DNA from 3 places in the Pseudidiomarina marina genome. Region 1 is predicted to be linked to each of the others. Evidence: predicted binding sites of a transcription regulator. Region 1 holds the regulator's gene; each other region holds the start of a gene.
What was found. The regulator NrdR, encoded in region 1, represses ribonucleotide reductase genes. The targets are predictions, from matches to a motif close to AAACACNANATNTNGTGTTT.
Positions count from the first base shown of each region.

Region 2: the regulator NrdR is predicted to act here: its motif matches at 3,737-3,756, upstream of nrdA (class 1a ribonucleoside-diphosphate reductase subunit alpha).
Region 3: the regulator NrdR is predicted to act here: its motif matches at 1,072-1,091, upstream of nrdG (anaerobic ribonucleoside-triphosphate reductase activating protein).

Region 1 covers NZ_CP085233.1:1,990,043-1,996,028, reverse strand. The annotation lists gene ettA (energy-dependent translational throttle protein EttA) at 1-795, opposite strand, end outside; gene glyA (serine hydroxymethyltransferase) at 943-2,199, shown strand; gene nrdR (transcriptional regulator NrdR) at 2,220-2,669, shown strand; gene ribD (bifunctional diaminohydroxyphosphoribosylaminopyrimidine deaminase/5-amino-6-(5-phosphoribosylamino)uracil reductase RibD) at 2,662-3,786, shown strand; gene ribBA (bifunctional 3,4-dihydroxy-2-butanone-4-phosphate synthase/GTP cyclohydrolase II) at 3,783-4,916, shown strand; gene LG272_RS09535 (ketopantoate reductase family protein) at 4,917-5,792, opposite strand; gene LG272_RS09530 (AmpG family muropeptide MFS transporter) at 5,793-5,986, opposite strand, start outside.
Region 2 covers NZ_CP085233.1:1,584,728-1,590,713, forward strand. The annotation lists gene yfaE (class I ribonucleotide reductase maintenance protein YfaE) at 1-138, opposite strand, end outside; gene nrdB (class Ia ribonucleoside-diphosphate reductase subunit beta) at 146-1,276, opposite strand; gene nrdA (class 1a ribonucleoside-diphosphate reductase subunit alpha) at 1,314-3,653, opposite strand; gene LG272_RS07495 (HAD family hydrolase) at 4,032-4,706, opposite strand; gene ubiG (bifunctional 2-polyprenyl-6-hydroxyphenol methylase/3-demethylubiquinol 3-O-methyltransferase UbiG) at 4,685-5,395, opposite strand; gene gyrA (DNA topoisomerase (ATP-hydrolyzing) subunit A) at 5,538-5,986, shown strand, end outside.
Region 3 covers NZ_CP085233.1:546,671-552,656, reverse strand. The annotation lists gene nrdD (anaerobic ribonucleoside-triphosphate reductase) at 1-572, opposite strand, end outside; gene nrdG (anaerobic ribonucleoside-triphosphate reductase activating protein) at 586-1,038, opposite strand; gene LG272_RS02660 (nitric-oxide reductase large subunit) at 1,442-3,715, shown strand; gene tmpT (thiopurine S-methyltransferase) at 3,799-4,443, opposite strand; gene LG272_RS02650 (ATP-binding protein) at 4,525-5,986, shown strand, end outside.

The sequences.
Region 1 (5,986 bases):
GCGTGCTTTTTCTTGTTTCTCTTCTTGCTCAAGTCGTTTTTCTTTTTGCTCAAGCCAAGACGAGTAGTTGCCTTCCCAAGGAATGCCGTAACCACGGTCTAGCTCGAGAATCCAGCCGGCTACGTTATCAAGGAAGTAACGGTCGTGGGTAATTGCTACGACTGTCCCTTCATAGTCGTGTAAGAAGCGTTCTAACCATGCGACAGATTCGGCATCCAAGTGGTTGGTTGGCTCATCAAGGAGCAACATGTCTGGTTTACTTAGTAATAAGCGGCAAATGGCGACACGACGGCGCTCACCACCCGAGAGTACTTTGATTTTCGTATCCCAAGGTGGCAAACGCAGTGAATCAGCGGCACGCTCAAGCATGTTCTCGATGTTGTGACCGTCTTTCGCTTGGATAATCGCTTCAAGCTGACCTTGTTTTTTTGCCAGTGCGTCAAAGTCTGCATTTTCATCCGCATAGGCAGCATACACTTGATCGAGTTCGGCTAGTGCGTTCTTCACATCCGCAACTGCTTCTTCAACCGTTTCGCGTACGGTTTTGTCTTCATCAAGTTGCGGCTCTTGTGGTAAATAACCAATTTGAATGCCAGCCAGTGGACGTGCTTCACCTTCGTATTCTTTATCAACGCCCGCCATGATGCGTAGCAACGTCGATTTACCCGCACCGTTCAAGCCAAGCACACCAATTTTGGCGCCTGGGAAGAACGATAAGGAGATATCTTTTAAAATCGTCTTTTTCGGCGGGACGACTTTACTGACCCGCGACATGGAATAAATATATTGTGCCATAACAGCATGCGTTCCTTTTTGAGGCGATATGTATAAGCAAAAAACGTAATTGTTTATTTTAACCCTTAAGTTGGCGCTAACCCAAGTATATTGGTAAACTAGGCGCCACTTATTTTCGTTCGACAGTTTGTTAAGTCAGGAGCCCCGATGTTAAAACATGAAATGAATATTGCCGACTACGATGCAGATTTATGGCAGGCAATGACTGGCGAAGTTCAACGCCAAGAAGAGCATATTGAACTCATCGCTTCAGAAAACTACACCAGTCCGCGTGTACTTGAAGCACAGGGCTCGCAACTGACGAACAAATATGCCGAAGGTTACCCGCACAAGCGTTATTATGGCGGTTGTGAATACGTCGACGCAGTGGAAGATTTAGCCATTGAGCGTGCGAAAAAATTGTTTGGCGCGAAGTACGCGAACGTACAGCCGCACGCTGGTTCACAAGCAAACTCAGCGGTATTTTTAGCATTATTGAATGCAGGCGATACTGTTCTTGGTATGAGCTTGGCCCACGGTGGTCACTTGACCCACGGCTCACATGTCAACTTCTCAGGTAAATTGTATAACGCCGTGCAGTATGGTTTGGACGAAGCGACCGGTGAAATCAACTACGCGGAAGTGCGCGAGCTAGCACTTGAGCACAAACCAAAAATGATTGTTGCGGGCTTCTCTGCTTATTCCGGTGTTGTCGATTGGGCAAAATTCCGTGAAATTGCCGATGAAGTTGGTGCTTATTTGTTAGTCGATATGGCACACGTTGCTGGCTTAGTGGCAGCTGGCTTATATCCAAACCCAGTGCCATTTGCTGACGTGGTCACTACCACCACGCACAAAACCTTAGCTGGCCCACGTAGCGGATTGATTTTGTCGGGTAAAGACGATGAAGAGCTGCATAAGAAATTAAACAGTGGCGTATTTCCTGGTAGTCAAGGCGGTCCGTTGTGTCATGTCATCGCGGCTAAAGCTGTGGCATTTAAGGAAGCGATGGAGCCAGAGTTTAAAGCGTACCAGCAACAAGTGTTGGACAACGCAAACACGATGGTTAAAGTGATGCAATCGCGTGGCTACAAGATTGTTTCAGGCGGTACCAAGAACCACTTGTTCTTAGTCGACCTGATTGATAAAGATATTACTGGTAAAGATGCGGATGCTGCGCTTGGCCGCGCTTATATCACCGTGAATAAGAACTCGGTTCCGAATGATCCGCGCTCACCGTTTGTTACCTCTGGTTTGCGCCTCGGTACGCCAGCAATTACTCGTCGCGGCTTCAAGCAAGCCGAAGCAGAGCAAGTAGCAAACTGGATTTGTGACGTACTTGATAACATCAATGACGAAAGCGTAATTGAGCAAGTTCGTGAGCAAGTGAAAGTATTGTGTAAACAGTTTCCTGTTTATAATTAAATGAATTAAGGAACGAGCGTATGCATTGTCCTTTTTGTGGCACGCAAGATACCAAAGTGATTGATTCGCGCTTGGTGGCAGACGGCGCTTCCGTGCGCCGCCGCCGTGAGTGCACAGAGTGCAAAGAGCGCTTTACGACGTTTGAAACGGCAGAGCTAATCATGCCGCGCGTAATTAAATCAGACGGTACTCGTGAGCCATTTAACGAGGACAAGCTACGTAATGGTTTACTACGAGCGTTGGAAAAACGCCCAGTAAGCTTGGAAGCCATGGAGCAGGCGATTCAAAATGTGAAATCGTCTCTGCGTGCTACCGGAGAGCGCGAAATCACGAGCCAAGTCATCGGTGGACTCGTGATGGAAAATCTAAAAGCACTCGATAAGGTTGCGTATATTCGTTTTGCTTCGGTTTATCGTGCATTTGACGATATTCGTGAGTTTGGCGAGGAGATAGCACGGCTCAATGACTGATCCACAGGCTTGTCACCAACGTTTTATGCAACGCGCCCTTGAGCTTGCCGCTCAGGGGCGTTTTTCAACGGCGCCCAACCCAATGGTTGGTTGTGTCGTGGTTGCTGATGGCAAGATTGTGGGCGAAGGCTGGCATCAGCGAGCGGGTGAACCCCACGCTGAGGTATTTGCACTTCGTGAAGCGGGAGCGTTGGCTAAAGGGTCGACTGTCTATGTGACACTCGAGCCGTGTAGCCACTTTGGTCGCACGCCACCATGTGCCGATGCATTGATTAAGGCTAATGTAGCGACCGTGGTGGTGGCGATGAAAGATCCGAACCCGCTGGTTAGCGGCGAGGGTATTGAACGCCTGCGTACGAATGGCATTGAAGTGCTGGTTGGTATTCTTGAACAGCAAGCGTTGGCGCTTAACAACGGCTTCGTGGCACGAATGCAACGCAAGCGGCCGTGGCTACGCGTGAAAATGGCGGCAAGCCTCGATGGTCGTACGGCATTATCAAATGGTGAAAGTCAGTGGATAAGCGGCACGGATTCACGTCGTGATGTGCACCGTTGGCGCGCTCAAAGTAGTGCCATTTTGAGTACTGCAAAAACAGTGTTGGCGGATAACGCGATTTTAACCGCTCGTCATCCGCAAGCTGAACGACAACCGACACGTGTAATTATTGATTCGCAGGGGTTGTTAACGGGGCAAGAGGCCATATTTAAAGAGCCGTTCCCAATTATTCTGGTTCATGCACCCGACACGCCCGCGACGGCAGTCGAACGCGATTGGCCCGCGCATGTTGAATGCATAATCGTTGCTCGCACAAATATGCAGCACGTCGATTTAACGCAATTGATGCATGAACTGGCGGAGAAGCAAATCAACTCGGTTTGGACCGAATGCGGTGCACAGCTGGCCGGCGCGTTATTAACCGCTGAATTAGTTGATGAATTGGTGCTTTATCTGGCACCAAAATTAATTGGCCATAGTGGCCACGGATTATTGAATTTGCCGGCATTTGCTCATATGAGTCAGGTGCCAGAACTAACTTTAAAAGATGTTCGTCAGGTTGCGGATGATATTCGAATTATCGCCGTTCCGCGCCGGGTGAGAGGAGACTTAACGTCGTGACTCGTTTAAACAGTGCTGCAGAAATCATTGAAGATATTCGTCAAGGCAAAATGGTGATCTTGATGGATGATGAAGATCGCGAGAATGAAGGCGATCTGATTCTTGCTGCCGAATGTGTCACACCGGCAGCAATTAATTTCATGGCGCGCTATGGACGCGGTCTGATTTGTCTCACTCTAACCGAAGAGCGTTGCAAGCAATTACGCTTACCGTTGATGGTTGATCAAAACAACTCACCCTATGCCACAAATTTTACAGTTTCTATTGAAGCCGCCGAGGGCGTTACCACTGGAATTTCAGCGGCCGATAGAGCGCGTACGGTGCAAGCTGCGGTGGCAAAAGATGCGCAACCAGCCGATTTAGTAATGCCTGGCCACATATTTCCATTGAAAGCGAAGTCGGGTGGGGTATTGAACCGTGCCGGTCATACTGAGGCGGGCTGTGATCTTGCGCGTTTAGCGGGATTCGAACCAGCGGCTGTTATTGTCGAAATTCTCAATGAAGATGGCACCATGGCACGTCGTCCTGATCTCGAGAAGTTCGCTGCCGAACATGATTTGAAAATTGGTACGATTGCCGATTTAATTGAATACCGCTCGCTTAAAGAGAAAACCGTCGAGCGCAAAGCGCATTGCAAGTTACCAACCGCATACGGTGAGTTTGAGCTTATTACCTATCAAGATACTATTGATAAGCAAGTACATTATGCGCTAGTACATGGTGCGATTGATCCTGATAAACCGGTGAATGTTCGTGTTCATTTACAAGATACCTTTAATGATCTGTTTGCTACACAACGCGCTGCGAAGCGCAGCTGGCCATTAGGGCACGCAATGGAATACATCGGTCAAAATGACGGTGTTTTAGTAGTGATTGGTCGTCAACAGAGTCCACAACATATTTTAGAGCAGGTGATGAGCTTTGCCGCAGAAGATCGCGGCGAAGCGAAACCAACTGCAGCCGCTTCAAATGCCTCGCGTAACGTTGGTATCGGTTCGCAAATTTTGGCTGACTTAGGTGTTCATCATATGCACCTCATGAGTTCACCGAAACGCTACTCGGCGCTTTCAGGATTCGGGCTTGAGGTTGTCGATTTTATCGAAGATGAACAAGCTGGCGGTAACGAATAATTACACCGAGAGTTCTAGAACGCGGCGCCACAGAGCTTCATTCGCTGGCGCTTCGGTTCCAGCGGCAGTGCTTTGGCGAGCGATGAAACCATTCAAATAGTCAATTTCGGTGCGGCGTTGCTGGCGTACATCCATGAGCATGGAGGAGTAGTTGTTCGCGGTATTTTTAATCACGCGTTTAGCACTTTCAACTAAATTATCAGCGTTTAATTGAATACCTTGATGTTCCGCTAACCAACAAATCTCTTCGGCAACTTGATGTTGTTGGTCGGCAATGTTGTGCTGTATTAGTTCGCCATTGCGGCAATTATGAATGACTGTGAACGGATTGATTAAACAGTTAATGGCAAGTTTATACCAACGACGTTGATTGATGGCGGGACTCCAGTTCAGAAGCGGTAAAGCATTATTCAAAACGCTAAATAGCTCAGCGGGTCGACTACTTGAAGCATGTTCCACACGTGCCCAACCGAGCCAACTTTCTCCAAGTCCGGCATGAACCACTTCGTTGCCATTCTTGTATGCCCCGTGTGTTGTCACCCAATGCAAAGCGCTCGCCGGCATAATGCTATTCTCGTTCTCTAGCATGCCGTTGTAGCTCAAGATAACGGACGAGCCCTCTGGCAATGGAGCCTGCTTTAATTCATCTAGAAAATGAGCGACGTCGTAGGCTTTGATCGCTGCAAAAATTTGGGTGGGTTGCTCAATCGGAAACTGTTGTACACCAAACTCGAGATTATGCGCTGCATGAATAATTTCAATCGTATTTGGTGCTGCAGTCACGCGAGGTTTTATCGAGACATGTTCGCCAATGCGACGCAAGTTCACAGCCATTAAACTACCAACAGCGCCTGTTCCCACAACTAACCAGTGCATTTATTCGAGCTCCCGATGATAATTATGTTCTAAGCGCATGAGTGATTTCCGAAGCGCGAATAAAATAAACAGACTTGGCAGAACCATAACCGCCGTAAGAATAAAGAATAACTGCCAGTTTCCGTCTAGCCAGTTGACAACGTATCCACTGTACGATGAGAGCAGGGTACGCCCCAAATTACCAAGCGACGCAA
Region 2 (5,986 bases), 410 kb from region 1:
ACCGCAAAAGCCATTACGGCAATGGTAATGCGGTTCTAAGCCGGCTTGTTCCATTGCTTCAAGCAGAGTTGTACCTTGTGAAGCATCAACGGTCAGCTCGTGCTGACCGTTGACTTTAACTTTAAAAAGCTGGCTCATGGGAGAATTAAAGTTCGAAGTCTCCCAAATCGGCGGCACTCACTTCGCTATCGATTTGGCCCACTAAGTAAGATGTGATTTCAGCTTCTTGTGGTGCAACTTGAACGTTGTCAGAGACAAGATATTTATTCATCCATGGTAATGGGTTACTGCGCTGTTTGAATGGTGCGTCAAAGCCAATCGCTTCCATTCGCATATTGGCAATATATTCAACATATTGGCAGAGCATTTCTTCGTTCAAACCAATCATTGAACCGTTGCGGAACAGGTAGTGTGCCCACTGCTTTTCTTGCTCAACGGCCTTCATAAAAATTGCGAGTGCTTCGTCACGAAGCTCTTCGGCAATTTCTTTCATTTCAGGGTCGTCTTTGCCGTATTGCCAGAGGTTTAGGATTTGCTGGGTTGAAACCAAGTGGAGGTTTTCGTCACGAGCAATTAAACGAATGATCTTGGAGTTACCTTCCATTAGATCACGCTCGGCAAAGGCAAACGTACAGGCAAAGCTCACGTAGAAGCGAATTGCTTCAAGCGCATTGACTGAATTGATGCACAAGAATAACTTTTTCTTGAGCTCACGCATGTTCACCGTATGCATTTCGCCATCAACTTCCCATTCACCTTCACCGTGGGTTTGCCAAAGTTGGGTGTAGAAAATTAAATCGTCGTAATATTGCGATATGTCGATAGCGCGTTTTTGAATTTCTTCGTTGATCACGATGTCTTCGAAAACTTCACTCGGGTCAGTAAAGAGATTACGCAAAATATGCGTGTACGAGCGCGAGTGAATCGTTTCAAAAAACGACCAGGTCTCAATCCAAGTTTCGAGCTCTGGAATGGATACAATTGGTAGCAACGCAATGTTCGGGCTACGGCCTTGTACCGAATCGAGCAACGTTTGATATTTCAGGTTCGAAATAAAAATGTGCTTTTCACTTTCGGTAAGTGCCTGAAAATCAACGCGGTCGCGGCTCACGTCAACTTCTTCTGGACGCCAGAAGAAGCTGATTTGTTTCTCGATGAGCTTTTCAAAAATACTGTGTTTTTGTTGGTCATAACGCGCCACGTTCACCGAATTACCAAAAAACATCGGTTCGTGTAGCGGGTTACTCTGATTTTGATTAAACGTTGAATAACTCATAATTTAGCGCACCTTAATTGTTGGCCGTTCCACGTTGTTAAATTTTGCAAGCACCGCCGGCGCAATCGTCGTCTTCTTCGACTACGGCTACGGTTGCTTGTTGGTTTTCTACTTCACGTGTTTTGGCTTCAACTTTATCGCGTAGGTCAACCTGATTGTCAGACGCACCGTCACGCGTGTTGTGGTAATACAATGTTTTCACGCCAAGTTTGTACGCATAAAGCAAGTCTTGTAGCAACTGCTTCATTGGCACTTTGCCCGCTTCAAACTTGTTCGGGTCGTAGTTTGTATTGGCTGAAATGGTTTGATCGACAAACTTCTGCATAATACCGACAAGCTCTAAATAACCTTTGTTACTTGGAATTTGCCATAGTAATTCATACGCGTGCTTCAACGTTTCGTACTCAGGTACAACTTGCTTGGTGATACCGTCTTTTGATGCTTTTACGCTGATATGTCCGCGTGGCGGCTCAATACCATTGGTCGCATTCGATATTTGCGACGACGTTTCTGATGGCATCAACGCTGATAAGGTTGAGTTACGCATGCCGTATTTCTTAACGTCTTCGCGTAAACTATCCCAATCGTAATGCAATGGCTCGCTGCACACGGCATCGAGATCTTTCTTGTAGGTATCAATTGGCATAATGCCTTTTGAGTAGGTTGTTTCATTAAACTTCGGACACGCACCCATTTCTTTCGCCAAGTTCATCGACGCTTTCATCAGATAGTACTGAATAGCCTCGAAAGTACGGTGGGTGAGGCCATTAGCTGACCCGTCAGAATAACGCACGCCATTTTTCGCTAAATAATAGGCGTAGTTGATTACACCGATACCTAAGGTACGACGCCCCATGGTGGCATTACGCGCTGCCGGCACTGGGTATTCTTGATAGTCGAGGAGGCTGTCGAGCGCGCGCACGGCTAATTCAGCCATCTCTTCCAAGTCATCCAGTGATTTGATCGCGCCTAGGTTAAAGGCGGACAGCGTGCATAGGGCAATTTCACCTTCTTCATCGTTCACGTGTGCCAACGGCTTGGTTGGCAGGGCGATTTCCAGACACAAGTTGCTCTGGCGAATCGGCGCCACTTTCGGATCAAATGGGCTGTGAGTATTGCAATGGTCGACGTTTTGCAAGTAGATGCGGCCCGTGCTCGCACGCTCTTGCATGAACAGACTGAATAATTCAATGGCTTTAATGCGCTTCTTACGAATTGACTCGTCGGCTTCGTACTGTTTGTACAAGCGCTCAAATTCATCTTGGTCAGCGAAGAAGGCATCGTATAAGCCCGGCACGTCCGACGGGCTAAACAGGGTGATGTAATCGTCTTTAATTAAGCGTTGATACATCACTCGGTTAAATTGCACGCCGTAATCGAGGTGACGAACGCGGTTTTCTTCAACACCACGGTTGTTCTTGAGTACCAAAAGACTTTCAACTTCCAAATGCCACAGCGGATAGAAAAGGGTAGCTGCGCCACCACGGACACCACCTTGAGAACAGCTTTTTACCGCTGTTTGGAAGTATTTATAGAATGGAATACAACCAGTATGGAACGCTTCGCCACCACGAATTGGGCTACCGAGTGCACGAATGCGACCGGCGTTAATACCGATACCTGCACGTTGCGACACATATTTCACGATGGCGCTTGCGGTGGCGTTAATGGAATCGAGGCTATCGCCGGCTTCAATTAATACGCACGAGCTAAATTGACGAGTCGGTGTGCGCACACCCGCCATAATTGGGGTTGGTAATGAGATTTTGAACTGCGATGTCGCGTCGTAAAATCGTTTTACGTAATCTAAGCGTGTTTCTTTTGGATAGTTAGCAAACAAGCACGCGGCAACCAATACATACAAGAATTGCGCGCTTTCGTAGATATCGCCAGTGACGCGGTTCTGAACAAGGTATTTACCTTCCAACTGTTTCACCGCCGCATAAGAGAAATTCAAATCGCGCGAATGATCAATGAAATCATTCATTTGCTCGAATTCTTCTTTGCTATAGTCGGTTAGCAGGTGCTTATCATAGCGACCTGACTCAACCATTTTCGTCACTTGATCATACAAATGAGGCGGTTCGAATTTGCCGTACGCCAACTTGCGCAAATGGAAAATAGCTAAGCGTGCAGCCATATATTGATAATCTGGTGCTTCCTCAGAAATTAAGTCGGCGGCCGCTTTGATAATGGTTTCATGAATGTCTTCAGTTTTAATGCCATCGTAAAACTGAATATGTGATTTGATTTCAACTTGTGACACTGACACGTCGTTGAGGCCTTCCGCGGCCCAGCTAATAACGCGGTGGATTTTGTCCAAATTCAGAGGTTCACGTTCGCCGCTACGCTTAGTTACGAAGAGCTGTTGATTCATGAGGCGCATCCATAGTCGTTGTTGTTATGTGTTTTTTATGTAGCCACAAGATATGGTGCGACAGGACGTCGCTCGTGCGTTTTTTACACAACATCTTGGGTTGGCTGAATGACCTGTATCCTAGCACTTATCGTACGCTGATCAAGTGAAATTACCGTTAAAAACCAGTGTAAATGAGTGGGTGAAGTAGGGGCTTTCGCTAAAACGCTTGCCAATAAAGCGACTTAGAAAAATCAAGCAGGAAAAAAATTTTTCTTATTATATTTTTGTCTTTTAAATGAGATGTTCAGATAACAAATTTATAAGGCACGTATAACAAGGCTCTTACAAGATCTTGATGGGTGAATCGATTCACCCACAAGATATAGTGTTATTTAATTAATTCGACCACAATTGAGGAAGATCAAGCGGGTGGGAAATTTTTGCATGTGCGCCCCAAGCCTGTGTGTCGTCAGTCACACTGATATAGCCATATTCTGCTAACACGGTGAACATATTGGCGCGCAGCCCGGCTTCAATATCACGCTCGGCGTCACCAACGTACCAACAATGTTGCGCTTCAATACCAAGATGAGTTGCCGCATGTAGTAATGGTGCGGGATCGGGCTTAGCCACTGGCAGTGTATCACCACTCACCACCACTTTAATTCCCGCCAGTTGCGGATAGTGTGGCACTAATTGCTGCGTGAGAGCCTGCGGCTTGTTGGTGACAATAGCTACGGCAATTTGTTGCTGGCTTAGCTGTTCCAGTAAGTTAGCTACACCATCAAATAACTGCGTGTGCACGGCAATTTGCTCGGCATAGGCGGCTAGAAACGCTTGGCGCAGTTCATCGCGACGTTGGTCAAACTCATCGCCATAGGCATAGCGCAATAGTCCAGCAGAACCATGCGACGCCAGCGGCGTATATTCTGCAGCACTAATTAATGGACGCTGCTCGGCGGCTAGCACGGTGTTTAATGCAGCGCCCAAATCGGGTGCGGTATCTAACAATGTACCATCGAGGTCAAACAACACCGCTTTTGGCGGTACTACTTTGGTTTGTGTAGACATACGATGTAATTCACATCCACATTCGAATCATCAAGGAAAAAACCGCGCCAAGGTAAATAATGCATACCAGTCATGGCTTGCGCTTCCAATCCGGCGGCATCGGTCATACGGAGCAATTCAGCGGGCTGAATAAATTTTTGGTGTTGATGCGTGCCTTTTGGCACCCAACCCAATACATATTCCGCCGCAACAATACCTAATAACCAAGATTTCACGTTTCGGTTCAACGTTGAAAAAAATACGTAACCGCCTGGCTTCACCGCATCAGCCGCTGCCTTCACGATAGCACTCGGGTCGGGTACGTGTTCGAGCATTTCTAAACAGGTAACCACGTCAAATTGTTCGGCGTGTTCGCTGGCAAAGTGCTCGGCAGGAACACATTGGTAGTCAATCTGCAACTGACTTTCGAGGGCATGCAAACGCGCAACTTGTAACGACTGCTCCGCCATATCAATACCGGTGACGGTTGCCCCAGCTTTCGCTAACCCTTCAGCTAATAAGCCTCCACCGCAGCCAATATCAAGAACGCGTTGACCAAAAACACCATCACAGTGGCGCAAAATATAATCAAGGCGCAACGGGTTAATCAGGTGTAATGGTTTGAATTCGCCTTCTGGGTCCCACCAACGGGAGGCGATGGCACTAAATTTTTCAATTTCTGCTGGATCTACGTTCGAATTTGCGGTCATAGGGCTTCTGCTACGGCTTAAAAGTCGGTACAGTGTACTCAACCTACAGGGATAAAAAAAGATGCGATAGCAGCTCGCTACGGGTACAATGCGCTATCGTACGAATTATAAGAAAGACAGAGCGTTTAGGGATATAACTACTATGAGTGATCTCGCCAGAGAAGTCGTTCCGGTCAATATTGAAGATGAACTGAAAAGTTCATACCTCGATTACGCGATGAGTGTAATTGTAGGTCGGGCATTGCCGGATGTACGTGATGGTCTCAAGCCAGTTCACCGTCGCGTGTTATTCGCGATGAATGAACTACGCAATGATTTCAACAAGCCATACAAAAAGTCAGCCCGTATTGTTGGTGACGTGATTGGTAAATATCACCCGCATGGTGATAGTGCCGTATATGACACCATTGTTCGTATGGCGCAGCCATTCTCGCTGCGGTATATGCTGGTTGATGGCCAGGGTAACTTTGGTTCGGTTGACGGTGACTCCGCAGCAGCCATGCGTTATACCGAAATCAGAATGGCAAAAATAGCCAGCGAATTACTCTCCGATCTCGACAAAGAAACCGTCGACTTTGTGCCGAACTACGA
Region 3 (5,986 bases), 1.0 Mb from region 1:
ACAACGTGCTGAAGGTGATTTTCAATTTCGTGGCGATGCGTCTCAAGGTAGTTATCGCCATAATCACGACGCGCAAAATGATCGAAGTAAGCCAAAAATTCGACCGTCGCGACTGCACCGGCAAACTGTGAGCTGACAGCAAAAACGAAGTTTACGAAGGTGCCGCAGAAGCTTTCGAGATGTTTTGGCGCTTTTGACTCACCACCGAGTTTCGTTAAACCATCACGCAAAAACGGATACATTGTCACCGACACACAATAAGGCTTCAAACTGGTTTCGTCGTGCACATAAATCTCGTGATCTTCAATTTGACGAATGTATTCTTGAGCCAAATCATCACCAAACAGTTCGCCAATTTTGGTACTGACTTGTTTACGATTTACTTGCACGAAAAAGTCTTTCATTAATTCCGCTTCAAGGGTCGCAATATTTTTCTGGGTGACGTTGGCGTTGGCATCCATTTTTGAACCATCAGCAGCATTTTGTGCAGCTAAGTACTGCTTGATAAAGTCCATTTTCGCGTCAACTTGTTCAGGGTGTAAGCGCAGCATTGTTCTTCTCCATTTATTTATTATTTATAACCGGCTACGTTGTGATAAACCGGCAATTGAGTCGTTGCTGATTGCGTAAGTCATAGAACTTCTGGTTGGTGGTGGGGCTGTCTAGGCCACCAAGCTCCGCAATCCATGGCCCCGTTTTGAGGTAGGTCAAGTGTTGCTTAATCGCTTGCGACACGTCGTCATAACCGGTGTATAAACAAGTTTCGAGACCGGCGTCACGGCTCATTTTCAGTAGCGCAATGAGCGCATCGGGCTGCCATTCGCCGCCAAGAAACAATACACAGGTAATCAGGTTGCGATACTGTGCCAAACGCGCCGCGAAGTAGTCGGTAGTTAGCGCCTCACCACTACCCACTGGCCAACTATCGACGCTGTGGCACCCTTTGCATCCCACTGGACAGCCGGTGATGGTATAAGCAAGGGAGACTTCTCCAGGAACCTCCTGAAATACCACCTGTTCAGCACTGTATCGCAACATGAAATACCTATATATTGTGTAAGGTTATATATAAATCACCATATATTGTGTTTCAGCATAGTCTCGACACACAAAGCTGCCTTGATCTAGATCAATAAAAACTACCTCCAATGGGTATACCCCAAACAATCCTTTTGTTTACCCCTTTAGCTCAATTTCTTGTGGACTAGGGCTCTGCCATTCTATACGCGGGTAATTTCTACCGAGGCGGTTTAAATGACCGCTGAAGAATTGGGTTGATTTAACCCAATAAATTTAAATAAACGTGCTTTTTCAGTGAGATAAAACTTGGCACGGGGCTTGCTAGACAATCGACGTGTGCGCAACCCATGTCGTAACACAGCGCAAACGTGATTAAAGGGAGAATCAACAATGCAACAACATCAACAGCCGGAGGTGCCACATGGCCGGTTATAAAAAATTATGGTGGACATTGATTGCCATTTTGGCGATTACCTTTGGTGTCCTCGGTTATTTCGGTAAAGAAGTTTACCGTGTCGCTCCGCCTATTCCTGATCAAGTAGTGACCGAATCGGGTCAAGTATTGATGACGGAAGAGACGATTCTTGATGGTCAAACCGCATGGCAATCAGTCGGTGGTATGCAACTCGGCTCGATTTGGGGTCATGGTGCGTATCAGGCGCCAGACTGGACTGCCGATTGGTTACACCGCGAGTTGTTAGCATGGTTAGAAATTACCGCGCAAAACACCTACGGCCAAAGCTATGAAAGCTTAACTGAAGCGCAACAGAACGCGCTACAGTTTGAGTTAAAGCAAGAATATCGTAACCCTCAGTACGACGCTGCAACCGATACGCTTACGGTTGATGCCGTTCGTGCTGAAGCAATTGCACAAACTGCTGAGTACTACAGCCGTTTGTTCAGCGATGACTTGTCACTGCGTAGCACGCGCGAAAGCTATGCGATGAAAGAGAACACCTTACCAAGCGCAGAACGTCGCGACGTCATGACTCAGTTCTTCTTCTGGACTGCTTGGGCTGCCGCAACTGAGCGCCCTGATAGCGACGTGACTTATACCAATAACTGGCCGCATGAGCCGTTAATTGATAACAAACCAAGTGCTGAAAATATCATCTGGTCATTGGTATCAATTATCTTGTTAATTGCCGGTGTTGGTGCCTTGATTTGGGCGTGGGCGTTCTTGCGTGAACATGACGAAGAAGAGCCTGAAGCACCGAAGAAAGACCCTATCAGTCTGGTTAATTTAACTCCATCACAAAAAGCCTTGGGTAAATACCTGTTCTTGGTGATGGCGTTGTTCATTGTGCAAATTTTCCTCGGTGGTTTCACCGCACACTACACCGTTGAAGGCCAGGAATTCTATGGTATCAACGTGTCGCAGTGGTTCCCGTACTCATTGGTACGTACTTGGCACATTCAAGCCGCACTATTCTGGATTGCAACCGGCTTCTTGGCTGCAGGTTTGTTCCTTGCACCAATTATCAACGGTGGTAAAGATCCGAAATACCAAAAACTGGGTGTCGACATTTTGTTCTGGGCACTGGTTGTGGTTGTGGCTGGCTCGTTCATCGGTAACTACTTAGCTATCGCACAAATCATGCCTGAAAACCTCAACTTCTGGTTAGGCCACCAAGGCTATGAGTACGTCGACTTAGGTCGTCTCTGGCAAATTGGTAAGTTCCTCGGCATCGTGTTCTGGTTAGGTTTGATGTTGCGTGGCGTTATTGGCGCATTCAAACAGCCTGGCGACAAGAACTTGTTGGCTCTATTAACCGCTTCAGTGGTAGCGATTGGTTTGTTCTACGGCGCTGGCTTCTTCTACGGCGAACGTACTCACTTATCAATCATGGAATACTGGCGCTGGTGGATTGTTCACCTGTGGGTAGAAGGATTCTTTGAAGTATTCGCAACCGCCGCGTTAGCGTTCATCTTCCACAGCATGGGTCTAGTATCACGCCGCATGGCAACTGCAGCTTCATTGGCTTCAGCATCATTGTTCATGCTAGGTGGCGTACCAGGTACTTTCCATCACTTGTACTTCTCAGGTACTACTACACCAATTATGGCTGTAGGCGCGACTTTCTCTGCGCTTGAAGTAGTGCCATTGGTTGTACTTGGTTATGAAGCGTGGGAAAACTGGAGCTTGCAGAAACGTGCTGACTGGATGCAACGCATCAAGTGGCCTCTCATGTGCTTCGTTGCAGTCGCATTCTGGAACTTCTTGGGTGCCGGCGTATTGGGCTTCATGATTAACCCACCAATTGCGCTGTATTACATTCAAGGCTTGAACACGACACCTACTCACGCTCACGCAGCATTGTTCGGGGTGTATGGTTTCTTAGCGATTGGTTTCGTACTACTTATCTTGCGCTACATTCGTCCGAACTTCGCGTTCAACGACAAGATCATGAAAACCGCTTTCTGGTGGATGAACATTGGTCTGTGCATGATGCTGTTCACTAGCCTGTTACCAATCGGCTTCATTCAGTTCTTCGCATCGGCATCTGAAGGCTTGTGGTACGCCCGTAGCGAAGAGTTCATGCAACAGCCATTGCTAGAAAGCTTACGTTGGATTCGTACTGTTGGTGACGTAGTGTTTATCATCGGTGGTCTTGCGGTTGCTTATCAGGTTGTTATTGGCCTGTTCGGCAAGCAAGAAGCTGAAGTTGACGCTAAACCCGTCACTGTGAAGTAACAACTTGTGTTGTTGTCCGTGGTAACCCCACGGTGATGTTAGCCCGAGACCTCCCAACCGTCTCGGGCTTTTTTTTGCGTGTTTTAAGCCTTGTGCTTCGGTGACAACAAATAACCACGCTCAGTAACATTCGCATCGCCGCCAAGGGTGAACCCCGGGAGTAATGGTAATACGTCAATAGCGTAATTATCCTGATAGCTTGTTCGTATTTCATCGGTATGAACCACAAATGGTGGGCCTTTCCAATAATCTTCTGGGTATTCGACCATCACCAATAAACCGTTAGCGGTTGTTGGTAATATGCGTTGTAAATGGGTGATGTATCTGGTTCTCATTGTGGGCGGTAACGCTACCATGGCGGCACGATCGTACCATGCTGACACCGCTTGCAAATGCGCTTCGGTCAGGTCAAAGAAATCACCTTGATAAATGCAGATACCCTCTGCGCAATATGCAATGAAAGAGCCTTCTTGGCTGGTCTGATAGGGCAAGTTGTGCTCGGTGAAAAACTCTTGAATTGCCACTTCGCTCAGCTCAATACCAATTACCTCATAGCCTTGTTGAAGCAACCATTGCATATCGAGCGACTTGCCACACAACGGCACGAAAATAGTGGCGCTAGGCTTAGCAACCGATTCAATTTGAGTCGTCAGTAACGGGTGGACATCGAGGCGATGAAAACCAATTTCACGCTTTTGCCAGCGTTCGTGCCAAAATTCATGTTCCATCTATAACTCCATATTCGCACATCAGAACGTTTGGCGTTAAACTATACAGTCGCAAGCGCAAACCGCAACAACGCAGGTGTTATGAATAAGTTTTCAATTGTTACTCGTATCGGAATTGCTTTAAGTGCCATGGTGGGCTTAACCATCTTGACGCTTTTGGCTTCTTATTGGCTGTCAGAAAAAGCCGACCACGATGCGTTGGCCATCAATGTTGCGGGTTCACTGCGCTACCAAGCCTACCAGTACAGCTGGCATGTCATGCACTCGCCAGAAAAAGCTGCGACGATTGCCGAGGCGTTAAATGAAAGTTGGCATCACAGTGTATTTAATCGCTTTGAGCACGAACAAAGCGCGTTGACCGAATTGTATCGGTCAACTCAAACGAATTGGCTGGCGTTTCAACAACGTGTAGAAACTGGGGAGATTCCCGCTAATCGCTTAATGAATGAAATTGAGCCACAGATTGATCAAATTAATGCGTTTGTCACAGCTATTCAGCAAGATGCTGAGACACGGATTCGCTCAATTCGCTCCATTCAGGTACTGAGCTTGTTTGCTAGCATTGGCTTGGCGTTTGTAATTTTTTATTGGTTACGTACGCGGGTTCGCTATCCGTTAGAGGTATTAACCCAAGCGGCCCGCCGCATAGGTCAGGGCGACTTTACAGCGCGTGTTAAGCACCCGATGCGCGACGAGCTCGGTGTTTTAGCCGGCACGTTAAATAAAATGAATGAAGCCATTGGCTTTATGTACGGCAATCTCGAAAAGCGCGTCGACGAACAAACCAAAGCCATTCAGAAATCCAATATTCGTCTGCAATTTTTATACGATACAGCACGCATGATTATTGAGCATTCGCCGGGCTATCACGATTTCACCGAAATTGTGAATGGGTTGAAGCGAGCCTCCGAAGTGGATGATATTGAGCTTTGCTTAATCACCGAAGCTGGTAACAAGCCTTATCTGCAGGTACAACCTATCGGCGCACCGTTTGATCCATGCGAAGGGGTCGATTGTAGTCAATGCGTGAATGCCGGTGCCGGTGTTTCAATTCAGGACAATCAGCGTATTTATCGCTTCGCCATTGAACGTGAAGATCACAGCTACGGCGTTCTCGTTGCGCGTTGTCCGTTATCAGAGCAACTTAACGATTGGCAGCAGCAATTGATTCAATCGGTTGCCGACCAGCTCGCTGTGGCATTGAGCTTAAAACAAGAAGAAGAGCAAGTGCGTCGCTTAGCGCTCATTCAAGAACGTACGGTGATTGCTCGTGAGTTACATGATTCGTTAGCGCAAGCGCTGTCGTATTTGAAAATTCAGGTGACTCGTTTAAACAAAGCCATTGATAAAGATAACCGCGAAGTGATTGAAGATGTCGCTGAAGAGCTGAAAGAAGGCTTGAATGCGGCTTATCGTCAACTGCGCGAATTGCTTACTACCTTCCGCTTAAAGGTGGACGGTGCTGGTTTGTTGCATGCATTACAAACCACCATGCAACAGTTTGGTGAGCAATCGGATATCGCCTTCCGCTTAGACTATCAGT